3 regions of the Paenarthrobacter sp. TAF1 genome follow, and region 3 is predicted to be linked to each of the others. Evidence: riboswitches for the same ligand, from Rfam matches in the RefSeq annotation. Region 3 holds a riboswitch; each other region holds the start of a gene.
The links. A riboswitch is a leader RNA that binds a small molecule or an ion and turns the genes downstream of it on or off. The one in region 3 is predicted to bind S-adenosylmethionine.
Positions count from the first base shown of each region.

Region 1 (5,732 bases), on a different contig from region 3:
GACAACAGGTGCTGGAAAAGCGGGGGCTTCAGTCATGCCTCCATTCTTGCAGTTACCCGTAAGTAACAACCTACGGTGGCGTAGGTCGGCCCTCTGGGGGCAGGATATGAGCGTGAGTGAGAACAATCATTTAGTGAAACCGGGCGAACCCGCCCAAAAGCACCCGTGGAGCCGTTACGTGGCGTTGGGTGATTCGTTCACGGAAGGCATCGGCGATCCCGAACCTGCCAATCCCGGCGGTTACCGCGGCTGGGCGGACCGTGTCGCCGAAGAGCTGGGACGCGGACACGAGGACTTCGCCTACGCCAACCTCGCCATCCGGGGCCGGTTGCTGCAGCAGATCGTCGACGAGCAAGTCGGCCCCTGCCTGGAACTGCAACCGGACCTCGTCTCCATTTCCGCCGGAGGAAACGACCTCATCCGCCCCGGCGGTGATCCCGACCTTCTGGCCGAGAAACTCGACGCCGCCGTCGGCGAATTGGGCTCGGGTGGGGCCACGGTGGTCCTCTTCAACGGTCCGGATACTGCGTCCTCGGTCCTTGGCCGCATCCGGGGCAAAGTTGCCATCTACAACGAGAACCTGCGAACGGTCGCAGCCCGCCATGACGCCATCATTGCCGACATGTGGTCCTTGCGGCAGCTCGCTGACACCCAGATGTGGGATGCCGACCGCCTGCATTTCTCCCCCCTGGGCCACCACACCATCGCCATGATGGTCCTGGAGGCATTGAACGTCCAGCACACCCTGGAGCCGCTGGTACCCAAGGCCCTTCCTCCCCGGACATGGCGGGAAGCCCGCTCATCGGACCTGGTCTGGGCACGGGAATACTTCGTACCTTGGGTTATCCGGAGGCTCCGTCACCAATCGTCCGGCGACGGCATCACGCCAAAGCGTCCGACGCCGGGACCGGTCTTTGGTGCCGCCGGTACCGTGATGCCGCGGAGCTAGCCGGGAGCGATGGGCCGGTGAACCAGCATGGCGAGTGATGACTCTCCCCGTACAGCGGGGGTCCGGCAGTTGCGTCTCCGACGGCAACAGTTACGTCCTCCCCTGGGTGCAGCTCCAGGGGATGTGGTGCGCAATCTCCTGGCCGTCCAGTCGCAGGAATTCGCCTATGCCCGTTGGACCGTGGCGCAGCGGACGCCCTCGAGCACTGCAGCTGCAGTAGAACAGGCCGTTGCCGACGGAACCATCCTGCGGACGCACATCCTGCGCCCCACATGGCATTTTGTGCACAGGGATGACTTGGGCTGGTTGATGGCGTTGTCCGCTGACCGGCTGCATCAAGGCAACAAGGGCATGTACAAGCGGACCGGGGTGGACGGGGAAACTGCCGCCCACAGTGGGAGGATTCTTGCAGCAGCCGTGGCGGATGGTGCCCACAAGACCCGCGAGGAGTTGGCTGATGTTCTGGGCCAGGCCGGCTTTCCCGGCAAGGGGCTGGGTTTCATCTACCACCTCATGCACGCCGAAATCAGCGGCATTCTGGTGAGCGGCGCTCCGGTTCGTTCGGCTGGAGGAGCCCTGAAGCAGACCTACGCTTTGTTCTCCGAACGCGTCACCGCTCCTTTTTCCGGGCCGCTCAGCGGAGCGGACCGGGAACACGCCCTGGGGCAGATGGCCCTGCGGTATTTCAGCAGTCGCGGACCGGCTACCGTGAAGGACTGTTCGGCGTGGTCCGGGCTGACCATGAAAGACGTCACGTTGGGACTCAACGTCGCCGCGGAATTATCACCGGGAACGTTGGCCCGGGTCTCCTTCGATGACCTGGACTTTTACGGCGCCTCGGCTGACGTAGAAGCCCTGGAGGCTCCTGCCGGTCCAGCGGCCGGTTCCGTGCTCCCCCGCGTCGACCTCATCCAATGCTTCGACGAATACGTGATGGGGTACTCGCAATCCCGCCACTACCTGGGCGGCACCGCACCGTACTTGCCTGAGGACAACGGCCCCATGCATGTAGTCCTCGTGGACGGCAGGCTGGCCGGATGGTGGCGGCACAGCTTCGCAGGGGGCATGTGCGGGCTCGAAGTCCGGATGGACAAGCCGACAACCAAGGAAGAGCAGATGGCCCTGGAAGCCGAAGCGGAACGCTACGGGATTTTCCTGGGCATGGAGGCCAAGCTGCTGTGATGGGCACAGGGCTAAGCTGGGGTTAAGACCTAGGAGGCCTGCACTGTGAACAATCTGATCTTCTGGATCATCGTCTGCTCGTGGCTGATTCCCATGGGAATCCGCATGTACAACCGGTCCAAGGCCCGCCGCCTGCAGAACGGGAATTTTCGTGGTCAGGATTATCCGCAACAGGGTTTCCCACCACAAAATTACCCGCCGCAGGACTACCCGCAACAGAATTACCCGGGCTACCCGCCAGGGCCGGCAGTCATCCGCCCTGCAGACGAGGCTCCGCAGGTCGCGCCGCCGTCGAACGCCTCCTACCCAAGCGGTTCCTACCCAAGCGATTCCTACCGGGCCGGACAGCCCGCTCCCGCGCCGTTTCCCACTGCCGGTTCCGAGCCCCAGGGCTACCGCGCCCGCAAGCTGGCTGAACTGGATGCGAAGTTCACCAATGGCCAGATCGCCATGGAGGACTACATGAAACAACGCGGGGAGATCATGAACGGCTAGGCACGTCCACAAACAGGCAACTCTACGAACAGGCTCCTCACGGTCAGGCGAAGAACGCCCCGCGAAGCTGCTCCGACAATTGGCCGATTTCCGTGAGGAAGCCATCGTGGCCGATCGGCGCCTGGATGGTGTGGACCGGAACATTCCCCGGCAGTGCTGCCGCCAGTTCCTTGGACTGGGCCGGGAAGTACAGCCTGTCCGTGTCCACAGCAGCAACAAAGAACTCGGCGGTGGCACGCGAAAGTGCTTCCTGCAGTGTGCCCCGTCCCCGCCTGATGTCGTGGGACATCAACGCTTCGGTGATGGCGATATAGCTGTTGGCATCGAACCGCCGCACAAGCTTTGTCCCCTGGTGGTCCAGGTAGCTTTCCACCTGGTAGCGACCACGCTCCCCCAGGACTGCTGCGGAGAGCGGCGTTTCCTGATGTTGGGCTTCCCTGCCGAAGCGGAGATCCAGTTCCAGGGCGGAACGGTACGTGATGTGCGCAATCCGGCGGGCCAGGGCAAGTCCGTGTTCCGGAGCCGGACCGCCGTAGTAGTCCCCATTGTTGAAGTGCGGGTCCTGCCGGATGGCCAGGGTTTGGGCCTGCGCAAAGGCAATCTGCTCGGCGGTGCTGTAGGCTCCCACCGAAATGACGGCGCAGCGGTTGACCCTCTCCGGGAACGTGACAGCCCATTCGAGGGCCCTGGCCCCACCCATCGAGCCGCCCAGGACCGCGTGCCAGGATTCAATCCCCAAGAGGTCCGCCAAACGGGCCTCAGCAACCGTGCTGTCGCGAAGAGTGACCAGGGGGAACCGGGAACCCCACGGCTTGCCGTCCGGCGCATCGGAGGACGGGCCGGTGCTGCCATAGCAGCCGCCCACGATATTGATGGAGACAACGAAGAACCTGTTGGTGTCGATGGTGGCGCCCGGACCCACCAACTGCTCCCACCACCCTTCCTCGTCCGTGGCTCCGCGGGCAACGTGGGTGCTGCCCGTCAGCGCATGCTGGATGAGCACGGCATTGGACGCGTCGGCGTTGAGTCGTCCCCAGGTTTCGTACGCCAACACGACGTTGGGGAGGTGACCGCCGGCTTCGAGCGCCAGCGGCCCTATGCCCGCGTACTTGACGGTTCCGTCTTCTTCTCCGGATTTGGGAAGTGCTGTAGCAGTGATGGTCATTCCTTTGACACCTAACTTCGCGCTTGCCCGTCGCCTTGCGTGCGAACAGGCCAGGTCTTCACCCGGGGCACCCCACCGCGGAAGGAGGGTTGCCGGCCAGCAAGCCGGGGCTATCTGCTGGCACTCATGACCTAATACGTAGAGTCTAGGAAAGACACCACCGTTATGGCGAAGAATGTGACACCAGTGTGACGTTCAAGGGCAGCTTCATTCACGAAAGAGCACTCCGGGGTGCCGTCCGGCGAATAATCGTCGATGTGGACGACACCCCGGGTCCGTCAGCCGGGTGCGTCAGCTGCAGGCGTGGACTGCCCGTTCAGGCGCCCTTGGCCGCGCGGAAGCCGGCTTCGAGGTCGGCAATGATGTCATCGATGTGCTCAATGCCCACGGACAAGCGGACTAGGCCCGGGTTGACGCCGGCGGCTACCTGCTGCTCGACCGTCAGCTGGCTGTGCGTGGTCGACGCCGGGTGGATGACCAGGGAGCGGACGTCACCGATGTTGGCGACGTGGGAGTGCAGCTCCAAACCGTCCACGAAGCGCTTGCCGGCCTCTACGCCACCCTTGATGTTGAAGGCCACGATGGCTCCCGTGCCCTGGGGTCCGTACTTGCGGCCCCGCTCGTACCAGGGGCTGGACGGCAGGCCCGCATAGGCGACCGATTCGACGTCGTCATGCGCTTCCAGCCACTCGGCCACCTTGGTGGCGTTGGCGACGTGGCGCTCCACCCGCAGGCTCAAGGTTTCCAGGCCCTGGGCAATGAGGAACGCGTTGAACGGCGACACGGCCGAGCCGAGGTCGCGAAGGAGCTGGACACGGGCCTTCAGGATGTAGGAAAGGTTGGCTCCGAGCGCTCCGTCCTTGCCCAGGTCGCGGGCGTAAACCAAGCCGTTGTAACTGGGGTCCGGGGTGTTGAAGCCGGGGAACCGCTCCGGGTCCTTGCCGAAGTCGAAGTTGCCCGAGTCCACGATCACGCCTGCGATCGCCGAACCGTGTCCGCCGAGGTACTTGGTTGCGGAGTGGACCACAATGTCCGCGCCCCACTCGATGGGCCGGATGAGGAACGGCGTGGAGAGGGTGTTGTCGACGATGAGAGGCACGCCTGCCTCGTGCGCGACACCGGCGACGCCTTCGATATCCAGCACGTCCTGGCGTGGGTTCGAGACGACTTCACCAAAGAACAGCTTGGTGTTCGACTGGACGGCCGCACGCCACTGCTCGAGGTTGTCCGGGTCCTCGACGAAAGTCACGGAGATGCCGAACTTCTTCAGCGTGTGGGCCAGCAGGTTGTACGTGCCGCCGTAGAGGCTGGGGCTCGCGACGACGTGGTCGCCGGCCTCGGCGATGTTCAGGATGGCAAAGGTCTCGGCTGCCTGGCCCGAACTGAGCAGCAGTGCACCCAGACCGCCTTCGAGGCTCGCGACGCGCTGTTCCACGGCGTCCTGCGTGGGGTTGCCTATCCGGGTGTAGATCGGAGCCAGTTCGGCCAGGGCAAAGCGGTTGGCCGCGCTTTCAGCACTCGGGAAAACGAACGACGTTGTCTGGTAGATCGGCAGGGAACGCGCGCCCGTGGCGGCATCCGGCTCTTGGCCTGCGTGGATCTGGCGGGTTTCGAAAGACCATCCTTGGGACATGGAATTCTCCTGTTCGTGGCGCGTGTGGTCGGCGGAATAGCTGCGGGAAGGAAGCTGCGGCCAGTCTAGGAAGTGTCCGGGTCCTTGGACAGCTTTGTGACGCCAGCAGAATATATGGGCTCTTTTGCGACCTTCCATGACGCCCGTCGCGAGATCCCACCTTAGTTAGGGTTGGCTTAGCTGAGACACCGATCACAAAGTGCCAAGATGAAGCCATGCGCATGGATCACGTCTCTTACGCCTGTGAACGAGATGGCCTCTTGGCCACTACCGAACGAATTTCCGCGGCTCTGGGAGTGGACGCAGTC
Region 1 is NZ_JBFRDO010000005.1:52,761-58,492, forward strand. Features, by position in the region: gene AB4Y81_RS08570 (alpha/beta hydrolase) at 1-36, opposite strand, end outside; gene AB4Y81_RS08575 (SGNH/GDSL hydrolase family protein) at 107-949, shown strand; gene AB4Y81_RS08580 (winged helix DNA-binding domain-containing protein) at 977-2,131, shown strand; gene AB4Y81_RS08585 (hypothetical protein) at 2,177-2,626, shown strand; gene metX (homoserine O-acetyltransferase MetX) at 2,670-3,791, opposite strand; SAM riboswitch class IV at 3,806-3,923, opposite strand; partial or broken gene AB4Y81_RS08595 (bifunctional o-acetylhomoserine/o-acetylserine sulfhydrylase) at 4,108-5,445, opposite strand; gene AB4Y81_RS08600 (VOC family protein) at 5,640-5,732, shown strand, end outside.
Region 1: another riboswitch for S-adenosylmethionine. It lies ahead of metX (homoserine O-acetyltransferase MetX); the one in region 3 lies ahead of AB4Y81_RS13220 (DUF1737 domain-containing protein).

Region 2 (5,732 bases), on a different contig from region 3:
AGGCCAATGGAGGAGCTTCCGCCCAGACCCACCGTCTGCCCGGTCAGTCGCGGTACCTGCTCCGGGGTGCTCCAGGCGATCAACACCGGCGCCCAACGGTCCCCGTATCTGGCCGGCTGGTACCCGGAACGGTTGGGGGAGGGAACCTCGGAACTCGGCCCGTCGTAAATGAATCTCAACCCCGTAGCTCTCCCGGTTTCATGGACGGCCTTCTCCACAAGAACCTGCCAGGAAGCCGGTGCGAGGTCCGAATTCACCACGTAGTGGATGGGCCTGCAGGGCGAGTACGCCAAGGGCGTGCCGTCTTCTTTGACTGCCAGGAACTTGTACGAGCTGCTGGCTTGGACCAGCGGGGGCGGCGTGCCGAGGGGCGCGTCGGCTTCTTCACGTCCGGGCAGGGGATCGTCCCGTTGTCCGAAGGGTGCCAGCCCGGGACGTGGCGGCTGGCTCTGGCTTTCCGATGATCCGTAGAGGAATTGCTGCAGCTCTCCGCCGAAATAGGCTCCGGCGCACACGAGCCCCAGGATGCCCAGCAGGAACAGGATGGCGGCGACGCTGCTGTGCTTGATCGGCGGGCGGGGCTCAGGCGGCTCGTGCGGACCCGAAGGCGGAAGGTAATGGGGCCGGGGAGGATCCGGGTCCGGCCACTTGGACGACCCATAAGGTTCCATGGAACCCCCTGACGTGGAGGCCGCGGACGGGCGGTGGGGCGCCGCCGTCGGCCGTATTCGCCAGCATAGGTCCAGTGTCCCCGTGAGTCCATGGCCTTTGTACCCAACGCCTGAACGCTGCTAGATGTCCTTGCGGCAGGGGGCTGATGCCAGGAGATGGAGGCCGTTCAGGTCACCGGCGGCCAGACCGTCCGGTGCCCCGATTTCCGGGTACATGAGCTGGATCGGATCGTCCACATGGTCCAGTCCCATCACGTGTCCCAGCTCGTGCTGCATGACGGCAAGGACGTAGTCCGCACCGCCGGGATCGGCCAGAAGTTCCGCGATCTGGGGTGTGTCCAGCTCCAGGCTTCCGGTGATGTAGCTTTTGGGGCCCTTGTCCAGCGAATACATGGTGCTGCCGCCTGTGCCGATGACCTTCCCTTCAAGGGCCGGCGCCACTTCTGGTGTGGTCCACGAGATCAGCAGGGGAGCCCACCGGTCGCCGTAGCGGTTGGGTTGGTAGGGCTCTCGCCGGTCCGCGGGTTGTTCGTCGGTTGTTCCGTCGTTGACGAACTGGATGCCCGAGGCTGCAGAGATATTGGCAATGGCCGTCGCCAGGAGGGGGTCGGTTCCTTCGGGAGCGGAGGCGTTGTTCACCACGTAGTGCAGCGGCCGGCAAGGGGAATAGCCCACCGGGGTGCCGTCGTCGTTCATGGCCAGGAACTTGTACGAATCATTGGTGGTGCCCGGTGCCGTCGGCGAGGCCAGCGGGGCGTCAGCTTCCTCAAGTCCCGGCGGTGGTGCGTCCGGAATGCGGGCCGAGGTGGGCTGTATCTTCCCGGTTTGCGGGCCGCCCGGGACGCTGACGCCCGGGAACAGTGCCGTGATGCGGGGGTCGCCGTTCAGGAACCAGGACACCAGCAAAGCGACCGTTGCCGCAATGAATGCCATCAGCAGGCCGAGCAGAACGCGCTGGGTTGTTCCCGATCGCCGGTGCTTCGGCACGTGCGTAGCTTCCCGCTCCCAGTCCACGGTTCTCCATTCCTCAGGCCCTTGGTCACGCGGGGCAGCGCGGAGGACGAACCAACATTACGGTCTGCCGGGGGAGCAGTCCAAACTCAGACGATCGCCGCGCCGAACAGCAAACCGAGACCGTAGGTGGCAGCAGCTGCTCCCAGCCCGATGGCCAGCTGCCGCAGGCCGCGGCTGAGCGGCGACGTACCGGACAGCAAACCCACGACGGCGCCTGTCGCCAGCAGCGCGATGCCCACCAGGACTCCGGCCACCAGGAGCGCGGCCATACCCGTCATCCCGAAAAGGAAGGGCAGGATCGGAACGATGGCTCCCGAGGCGAAGAAGCAGAAACTGGACAGCGCCGCGCCCCACGCCGAACCCACCGATTCATGCTCATCGGCCACCGGTTTCTCGGGCTGCAGGGAGAGGCTGGGATCGCAGTCGCAGCTGAACAATCCCATGCGCTCGGCTGCCCGGTGCTCGGCGGCTTCGCGGGTCATGCCGCGTGCCAGGTAAACCAGGACCAGCTCGTTGTGGTCGATGTCCAGCGACGGGGCTGCGGTGAGGGTGGCCTGGGTGGGGAGGGTGGCGTTGAGCAGTTCGCGTTGCGAGCGGACGGAGACGTATTCGCCGGCACCCATGGACAGTGCGCCGGCCAGGAGCCCTGCAACGCCGCTCATGAGGACCACGGAACTCGGTACACCCGTCGCGGCCATGCCCATGACCAGCGACAGGTTGCTCACCAAACCGTCGTTGGCGCCGAAAACTGCTGCGCGGAAGGTACCCGAGAGCCGGTTGCGTCCACGGGTCGCCAGGCCCCGGACTACTTCCTCGTGGATTTGTTCATCGGCCACCATCGCGGGGGTGGCGGCCGGCTCGGTTCCGTAGGGGGAGCGGCCCTCTGCACGTTGCGCCAGGGCCAGGACGAAGACCGAACCGAAGTTGCGGGCCAGGAACCCCAGGAACTGGCTGCGGGCGGAAGCTGCCTTGGGCATGCCTGCGTGCTCACCCAGGAGTTTGAGCCAGTGCGCTTCATGCCGCCCTTCGGCTTCGGCCAGAGCCAGCAGGATCTGCCGTTCCTCGCCGTCGCGGCGCTGGGCGAGTTCGCGGTAGACCGCAGCCTCGGCGCGTTCATCGGCAAGGTACTGCCGCCAACGCCTGATGTCCGACGCAGTGGGTGCTGCCGGGTCTGCGGTGTGGTGGAGGGCTGTGGGTTCGATGGCGGGGTCCGGAGCGGGGCTCGACGAACTGTGGGATTCCTGGTGCATCTGCACTTTATCTCCTGTGCTGGGTGGGGTAGTTGCGGCCCCATTGCACGCCCCACACTACCGCTTATTTGCAGGGTTTTTTGGCTGGTATTCCTTAGCTGGAATGTTCGGTGTACCGTAATTTCCGGCTCTGCTTGACCCTCGCTTTGGCCGGTGCTCAGATGGAAGGACAGGGGCGGGGAGCCTCCCCGCACTCGGTTAGCGGGCTCTTACAGGCCCACGGGACGGAGGTTGCACCATGGACACCACCGAATCACACGCCAAGTACCCGGAACGCACCACCATCGAGTCGGACCCGGCCTACGACTACGCCGAAGACCAGGAAGTGGACGAGCCCTGGGTTGAGGAAGTGGACGCCCCCGAGGACGATGAACGGGTGGTGCCGATCGATGAGACCGAGGAATTCCGTGGGGAGGAAGAGGAAATCTAGTCCTCGTCCCGGCTGCCGAGGGCGAACAGGCGCGGCTGGCCATCCCGTTTTCCTGTCGCGGCCACAGTAACCGTCAGGGTCCGGGACGCCTCGCACCACGTTGAGGGCCGGACGGCCTGGGCCAGCGCTTTGGCGATCTGCTGCGGATGGGGATGCCGGAAGAACAGGGTTTCGTTCCTGGCCACTATGGTGACCGTGCCCAGGTAAAGGTCGACGGCGGGGATCACCGTGACGGTCCGGGCTTCGGTTTGGCCGGTGGTGCTGTGGGCGTGGCTGGTATCGCTCTGATACGGCAAGGTGCTGCTCCTGTGGAGAGTGCTCTTGCCCGCTCGGTTGTCTCAGGTCCGGGACGGGCCGCTTCCTCATCCGAACCACCCGTGAACATGGGGTTGGTGCATGGCCAGTCGGAGCTTGGCGCCACATCTCTTGAAGCTGGGACAACAGTACCGCACCTGCGGTTATGAAGGCCCTTTTGCCGGGAACAAAACGACGGCGGTGCTGCCCCCGTGAAGGGGGCGGCACCGCCGTCGGGTATTGCCTGGTTACTTGCTGCTGCCCACCGGGTGGACTTCCGGCGGCAGTTCCTCGGAGATGGCGCCGGCTACGCGCTTGTCCCAGGCCTCGCGGACGGCTGCGTCCGTGGGCGGAGTCAGCAGGGAGACCACGACGTAAACCACCAGAGAAGCACCGAGGCCCCAGTAGATGGGCTCGTTGGCGTAGACGCCGTCTTCGCTCGGGATGACACCAACCGCGTACATGATGAGCAGGGCCAGTGTCAGAACTGAGCCGACTGCCATGGACCATGCAGCCGCGATGCCCGTTCCGCGCTTCCAGACCAGGCCGCCGAGAATGGCGACCAGGAGTCCGCCTACCAGGATGTCGTAGGCGATGGTCAGGGCAACAACGACGTCCTGCGCTGCCATGGAAATCAGGACTGCAACGATGCCCAGGCCCAGGACCCAGTAGCGGTTTGCCTTGACGTCGTGCTCGGGGTTTTCCGTGTCGTCTGTGTTGATCGTCTTGCCGAACCAGCTGGCCACGAACGGGACAACGTCTGCGCGGGCCACCGTAGCGGCGGCGATCAGGGCGCCCGAAGCGGTGGACATCATCGCAGCCACAGCCGCGGCCATCACCAGTCCGCCGATGCCGACGGGCAGGATGTGGGTTGCCACCTCTGCGTAGACAACGTCCTTGCCGAGGTTGGCGACATCGATGTCCGGGAGGGCGACGCGGGCAGCCAGGCCGATCAGTGCGCCGGCGATGCCGTAGAGGATGCAGTAAACACCGGCGGTAGCTCCGCCCCAGCGTGCAACGGTGGCGGTCTTGGCGGTGAAGACGCGCTGCCAGATGTCCTGGCCGATCAGGAGGCCGAGGGTGTAGACCACGAAGTAAGTGATGATTGTCTGGACGCCGATGCCGTCGATCTGGAAGAAGCTGGCGTCAAGMCGCTCACGGATGCCGTCCATTCCGCCGGCTGCGTTCAGGACGAACGGCAGCATCAGGAAGAAAATGCCTACGGTCTTGATGAGGAACTGCACCTGGTCTGCCAGGGTGATGGACCACATGCCGCCGATGGTGGAGTAGACCAGCACGATGGCGCCGCCGACTGCGATTGCCAACCAGCGTTCCCAGTCGAAGAGCACCACGAAGATGGTGGCGTAGGCGCCGGTGGACGTGGCGCAGAGCATGAGGGTGTAGGCCAACATCACGATTCCGGATGTCTGGGTGGCTTTGCTGCCGTATCGCAGGCTCAGCATTTGGGAGACCGTGTAGATCTTCAACCGCTGGATGGTGCCGGCGAACAGGAGGCTAAGGAGCAGCACGCCGGAGCCGATGGCCACCACGAGCCACATGCCGGAGATGCCGAACTTGTAACCGAGGCCCACGCCGCCCACGGTGGATGCGCCACCGAGGACCACGGCGGCCATGGTGCCTGTGTAGAGGAAGGGTCCCAGGCGGCGGCCGGCCACCAGGAAGTCGCTGTTGTTCTTTGTGCGGGACTTGCCCCACCAGCCGAAGGCCAGCATGGCGAGCAGGTACACCACCACGATTGCGATATTAATAGCCGAAGATTCCATGAACGGTCCTTGGAGCTGATGCACGGAGGTTGGGGTTTTCGACGATACCCCTGCGATGCGTCGAAGTCTCTGTGCGGATGATTGGAGATTTGGGTTTGGAGCTTGGGGATGTGTTGTGTGCCTCACAGACAACACTTGTTGCCTATGAGGATATGTTGTGATCGGAGTAACAGTCAAGATCCTTTGGACTTGGTTACGCCCGCAGTGGCCCTGTTGGCGTGCCTCCCGGCTACTATTGCTCCAATGACAGGGCCACATGACAGGCCTGAAAGGTTCGTGAATGAAGGCT
Region 2 is NZ_JBFRDO010000005.1:512,008-517,739, reverse strand. Features, by position in the region: gene AB4Y81_RS10575 (peptidase M10) at 1-671, opposite strand, end outside; gene AB4Y81_RS10570 (matrixin family metalloprotease) at 792-1,685, opposite strand; gene AB4Y81_RS10565 (VIT1/CCC1 transporter family protein) at 1,772-2,935, opposite strand; gene AB4Y81_RS10560 (hypothetical protein) at 3,174-3,365, shown strand; gene AB4Y81_RS10555 (hypothetical protein) at 3,362-3,661, opposite strand; SAM riboswitch class IV at 3,678-3,797, opposite strand; gene AB4Y81_RS10550 (sodium:solute symporter) at 3,908-5,443, opposite strand; gene AB4Y81_RS10545 (helix-turn-helix domain-containing protein) at 5,724-5,732, shown strand, end outside.
Region 2: another riboswitch for S-adenosylmethionine. It lies ahead of AB4Y81_RS10555 (hypothetical protein); the one in region 3 lies ahead of AB4Y81_RS13220 (DUF1737 domain-containing protein).

Region 3 (5,732 bases):
CGGGACAAACTCGCGGTGCTCACCGCGCTCTCGGCCAATTCGCCCTACTGGCGCGGGCTTCCGACCGGGTTCGACAGCTACCGCACGCAGGCATGGAACCGTTGGCCCACGTCCGGGCCGTCATCGCTTTTTGGCTCGCTCACGGCTTATCGACGCGTGGTGCAGCGCTTGCTTGATACCGGTGTAGTCCTGGATGAGGGGATGATCTACTTCGATGCCCGGATAGCCAGGAACCAGCCCACCGTGGAGGTCCGGGTCGCCGACGTCTGCCTCCGCGCGGAGGACGCGGCGCTGATCGCGGTGCTGGTGCGGGCTTTGGTGGAGACGGCCTCCTTGGAAATGCTCGACGGCGTTGATCCCACCCCGGTGCCGACCGCCCTGCTGCGGATGGCGGGTTGGCGGGCCAGTAATTCCGGTTTGCGGGGAGACCTCCTGGACTTCGGCGATTTCCGGCCCCAGCCTGCCGCTGATGTCGTGTGGGCGTTGGTTGACTATCTCAGCCCGGTACTGGATGACCAAGGTGAATTGGCCCTGGTCAAGGCGGGCATTGCCGGAATTCTGGAGCGCGGCAACGGAGCGCTCGAACAACGGGACGCAGCGGCACGGTACAGCGCCGGGCATCGCGACGGCGGGAACCCGCCCGGCTCCGAAGCCCTTGCCGCCGTGGTCTCGCACGCTGCGAAGGTGACTGTTCGTGGCACCGCGACGGGCGCGTTCAAGGACCCGGTCCCGCTGCTGACCAGAGTGCGGCGGCCTTAGCCCTCGATGTCTCCGATGTTCTCGCTATCCCCGATGTCCCCGGGTTCCGGCCACGCCATCAGGTACGCTCCGACGGCTCCTTCGGTGAGGTAGAAAACAAGGGGCGGGATGTCCTTGGTGGTCGCCAGGACGGTCCCGGAAACCACGGCCATCCCTGCTGCCGTCATCCCCGCCCATCGTTTGGCGGGGGACTTCAGCAGGCTGCCGCCCAAGGCAGCCAAGCCCAGCACATGCAGCCATGAGTAGGCGAGGAACGGTGCATTGGATCCCCGAAAATAAGCGAAACGCTCAAGGTCCGAGGCCCGCCGCGACAAGCTGTAGACGAAGAATGGTGCGCCCGCAAGCAGCGCTGTTGCTGCCGCGGACGCCCACGCTTTGGAGGTCCCTGCCGGTTGTGCTTTCGAGAACGCCATGAAGCCCACCGGGACTGCGACGGTTCCTGCAGCGGCCGCGTGGTGGCCGATCACCCATCCGCGCTCGCTGGCAAGCAGCAAACGCAGGCGCTCTGCGGGGTCGTGCATGAGGTACACGCGGGATCCCGGTGAAATCCCGGCCAACCACACCACCGATCCCGCAACGATGACAGCCCCCGCCCGGCGGTATGGATGCCTCATGCCAGCAAGGTTAGACCTGTTTGAGGGCCTTCTCCAGATCCAGGATGAGATCGTCCACGTCCTCCAGCCCCACCGACAAGCGCACCACGCCATCGGACAGCCCGATCGCCGCCCGGCCCTCCGGACCCATGGCCCGGTGGGTGGTGGTGGCAGGGTGGGTGATCAGCGACTTGGAGTCACCAAGGTTGTTGGAGATGTCGATGACACGCAATCCATCAAGCAGCGCGAACGCGGCTTCTTTCGCGGAGCGGCCGGCGGACGGCGAGAGCTCGAACGTGAGCACTGTGCCTCCGGCTTTCATCTGCTTCGCGGCGAGCTCGTACTGCGGGTGCGACTTCAGCAAGGGGTACTTGACCCAGCTGATGGCGGGTTGCTGCTCCAACCATTCCGCGATCTTCAGGGCCGATGCCGAGCTGTGGTTGACTCGGAGCCCGATGGTTTCCAGGCCTTTGGTCAACACCCAGGCGTTGAAAGCCGAAAGCGATGGCCCCGTGTGGCGCATGAGCTGCTTCACCGGTCCATCGATGAACTCCTTGGTGCCCAGGATCGCGCCACCGAGGACGCGTCCCTGGCCGTCGATGTGCTTGGTGCCTGAGTACACAATCACGTCGGCGCCCAGCTCGCCACAGCGCTGCAGCAGGGGGGTGGCAAAGACGTTGTCGACGACGACAGTCGCCCCAGCGGCATGCGCCAGTTCGCTGACAGCCTGGATGTCCACGATTTCCTGCATCGGGTTGGACGGTGACTCGAAGAAGACGGCGGTGGTCGGCTCGGAGAGAGCCTCACGCCACTGGTCAAGGTCCGGTCCGTCCACAAACACGGTCTCCACGCCCCAGCGCGGAAGGATCTCGTTGAGGATCACGAAGCAGGAGCCGAAGAGGGAACGGGCAGCAACCACGCGGTCACCGGCAGCCAGCAGGGCACCCAGTGCGGTGAACACGGCGGACATGCCGGACGCCGTCGCGAAGCAAGCCTCGGTACCTTCGAGGAGGCGCAGCCGCTCCTGGAAGGTGGCCACGGACGGGTTGCCGTAGCGGGAGTAGACGAAGCGTTCGTCCTCGCCGGTGAAGGCGCGTTCTGCCGCGGCGGCGGATTCGTAAACGAAGCCGGAGTTCAGGAAGACGGGTTCAGCCGTTTCCTGGAAGTTGGTACGGTCAAGTCCACCGCGAACGGCCTGGGTGTCGGGGCTCCAGCCGGCGGCGTCAGGATTGAAAGTCACTTACTCGGTCCCCAGATTCGTTGGCAGGCCACGGTTCTTCCAACCATTGACGGTGCGTTCGCCGTAACGGTCGGGTTCGCCCTCAAAGCCTTCAAGGACGTTGTAGGCGGTGAAGCCTGCCTGCGTGGCGGCGATGGCGGCGGCGATGGAGCGCTGGCCGGAGCGGCAGATGAAGACGAGCTCCACGCCGTCGTCCTCGGGTGCCTGTTGTTGCAGGTCCTCGATGAAGCGGGAGTTCGGGATGCCGCCGGCGAGGTTCCACTGGATGAACAGGGGATCGTTCTCGGTGGCTTTCGTGTCGGGGATTCCGATGTGGGCCCATTCGCCCTCGGTGCGGACGTCCACCAGGATGGCGCCCTGTTCAAGCTTGGCCCACGCGTCTTGCGGGGTCAGGTCACCTGCGTAGCTCATGCGTGGCCCTCGAATGCTTCTTCGTCGTCGGTATCCAGTTCATCAACGGCGTTGGCGACTGCGGCATCGGCGCTGGCAATCGCGGCGGGCAGGACGACGGCCTGCGCGACGATCACGTCGGTTCCGTTGAACGTGGCGGCGGGGCTGCCGTGCAGTACGTACCCATCCGCCAGGGCGTTGGTGATCCGCTCACAAAAGTCGCGGGTATCCGGGCCTGTTATCAGGCGGTAAGAGAGTTTTTCTTCAGTGGGTTCAGGCATTGCTGGTGCTCCTCAGTCACGCTTGCAGTTCGAGTTGTCGATACGCCGAGTAGTCACCTGAGGCACCCCGCCGGAGAGAGGGTTGCCGACCAGCAAGTCAGGGCTTTGCGCTGGTTCTCATTACTCAAGAAAAACGTAGCATTCACGACGACGGCCCGCACGGCGGCCGTCGTCATGTTGCGTAACCGGGCGGTACTGGAGTACGGGTCCAATTAAGACGTCCCGGGAGCATAATTGACGCAGTACGACCCCCTGTAACTTCGTATGAAATCAGGTCGCGGTGAACGGACAGAGCAGTTCTACACTCAAGCCCATGCTGCATTTTGGTTGGTTCGTGGGGCACGGTTTCGGGGTGCAGGGCTGGGGCACTCCGGGCTACAGCCTGGGGTACGACTGGAAGAAGCCCGCCCTGTACCAGGAGGCCGTGCGCGCGTTCGAGCTGTCCGGGCTGGACCTGTTCATCATCGAGGATTCCCTGACCGTCCCGGACACCTATGGCGGTACTGCCGAGGTTTCGCTGGCCCATGCGTCCTTTGCGCCGAAACACGATCCCTTGGCGTTGGTCCCGTACTTGCTTTCCGCCACGGAGCACCTGGGGATCGTTCCCACGGTCAGCGCTTCCTTCTACCCGCCCTTCACCGCGGCCCGGCTCCTCGCTACCCTGCAGCACTTCTCCGAGGGGCAGCTCGGATGGAATGTGGTCACCTCGGGCAGCGATCTCGCCGCGCAGAACTACGGCTTGGACCAGCAGATCGAACACGACCTCCGGTACGAAAAAGCGGAGGAATTCGTCGACGTCGTCAGGCGGCTTTGGCGTAGCTGGGAGGCCGACGCTGTACTTGAGGACGTTTCAGCCGGGGTGTTTGCGGACCATACCAAAGTGCATCCGATCAACCACGACGGCGACTTCTTCAAGGTCCGTGGGCCGCTGAACACGGCACCGTTGCCCGAGGAACCCGTGCTTGTCCAAGCGGGCGCCTCTCCGCGGGGCAAAGCGTTTGCCGGCGGTCACGCGGATGTGGCAATTGCGCTCGCCCGCGGCGTTGACGGTATGAAGGCCTACCGGGATTCGATCCGGGCCGAGGCGGCGAAAGCCGGGCGGAATCCCGACGACGTGAAGGTGCTTTTCGTGCTGAAGCCCACCGTGGTGGGTTCCACAGCCGAGGCCGAGGAGCTACGGGCGCAGCGCCGGGAATTGACGCAGCGTGACATCGACAGCCAGCTCAACTCCATCTCCTACCTGTCCGTGATCGACTTTAAGAAGTTCGACCTCGATGCCCCGCTTCCGGAGTTGAGCACCAACAGCAACCAGGGCACGTTGGAGCACTTCGCCAAGGCTGCCCCTCCCGGGTCCACGCTGCGCGAAATCCTGCAGGCACGCAGCGGTGGTGCGGGGGATTCGATCATCGGCACGGTGGGAGAAATTGCGGATTATCTGGAGGAGACCGGCGCGGCGGTAGGGGGCGACGGCTTCCTGTTCTCCGGCTTTGTTGATCCGGTGACCGTGCACGGTGTGCTGGACAAGCTGACCCCGGAACTCCGCCGCCGCGGCCTGTTGAGGAAGAGTTACGGCAACGGCGGATTCCGCCAAAACCTGCTGGATTTCTAATGGGCATTTTCACCATCGGGACGGGCCCCGTTTCCGCATTGGCTGTGGCGGAAGCGGCTGCGGATCCGACGTTTCACGTGGAACTCAACCAAGATGCGTTGAATTTGATCGGACGGGGAAGGGAGATCGTGGAGCAGGCGGCCGCTTCCGGCCAACGGGTCTACGGCCTGAATACCCTTCTAGGGTCAGGCCGGGACACTGCTGTGGAGGAGAAGTCCCTCCTCGCCTACCAGGTGCAGGTCATCAGGTATCACAACAGCGGCGTAGGCCCGTATCTGGATCGTGCCGCAGCGCGCGCAGTGATCCTGGCCCGGCTTGTCGGGTTCAGCCGGGGCGGCTCCGGAGTGCGTGCCGGGACCGCCGGGTTCTACGCCGAACTGCTCAACCGCGGCGTCTACCCCGCCATCCCGCGGGAAGGGTCCGTGGGTTCCTCCGACCTGACCCAGCTGGCCGCCGTCGCTGCCGTAGCCCTGGGCGAGGGGGAAGCGTTCGACGCCTCCGGCATGCTGGTGCCCGGCGCCAAAGCCCTCGCGGACGCCGGCCTGCAAGCCCTGCAACCTGCTGCCGGAGAGGCCTTGGCCCTGGTGAGCGCCAATGCCTACTCCGTGGGCGCGGGAGCCCTCGCCTTGGTGCGCCTGCAGCACCTGGCCCGGCTCGCCGACGTCGCGCTTTCATTGTCGCTGGAGGCGATCGCAAGGTACGACGGCGGCGGAAACCTCAGTCCCTTTTCGCCGGCCATCCAAGCGGCCAAGGCGGTTGACGGCCAGCGGGACTCGGCCGCCGCTGTTCGACGGCTTCTCAGCGGTGGCTGGCTGGAGGATGTCCGCAGGGAAGCGTCGGTACAGGACGCGTTGTCCTTC
Region 3 is NZ_JBFRDO010000009.1:32,298-38,029, reverse strand. Features, by position in the region: gene AB4Y81_RS13240 (glutamate--cysteine ligase 2) at 1-759, shown strand, start outside; gene AB4Y81_RS13235 (hypothetical protein) at 756-1,373, opposite strand; gene AB4Y81_RS13230 (O-succinylhomoserine sulfhydrylase) at 1,384-2,592, opposite strand; gene AB4Y81_RS13225 (rhodanese-like domain-containing protein) at 2,593-3,003, opposite strand; gene AB4Y81_RS13220 (DUF1737 domain-containing protein) at 3,000-3,263, opposite strand; SAM riboswitch class IV at 3,277-3,388, opposite strand; gene AB4Y81_RS13215 (NtaA/DmoA family FMN-dependent monooxygenase) at 3,544-4,872, shown strand; gene AB4Y81_RS13210 (aromatic amino acid ammonia-lyase) at 4,872-5,732, shown strand, end outside.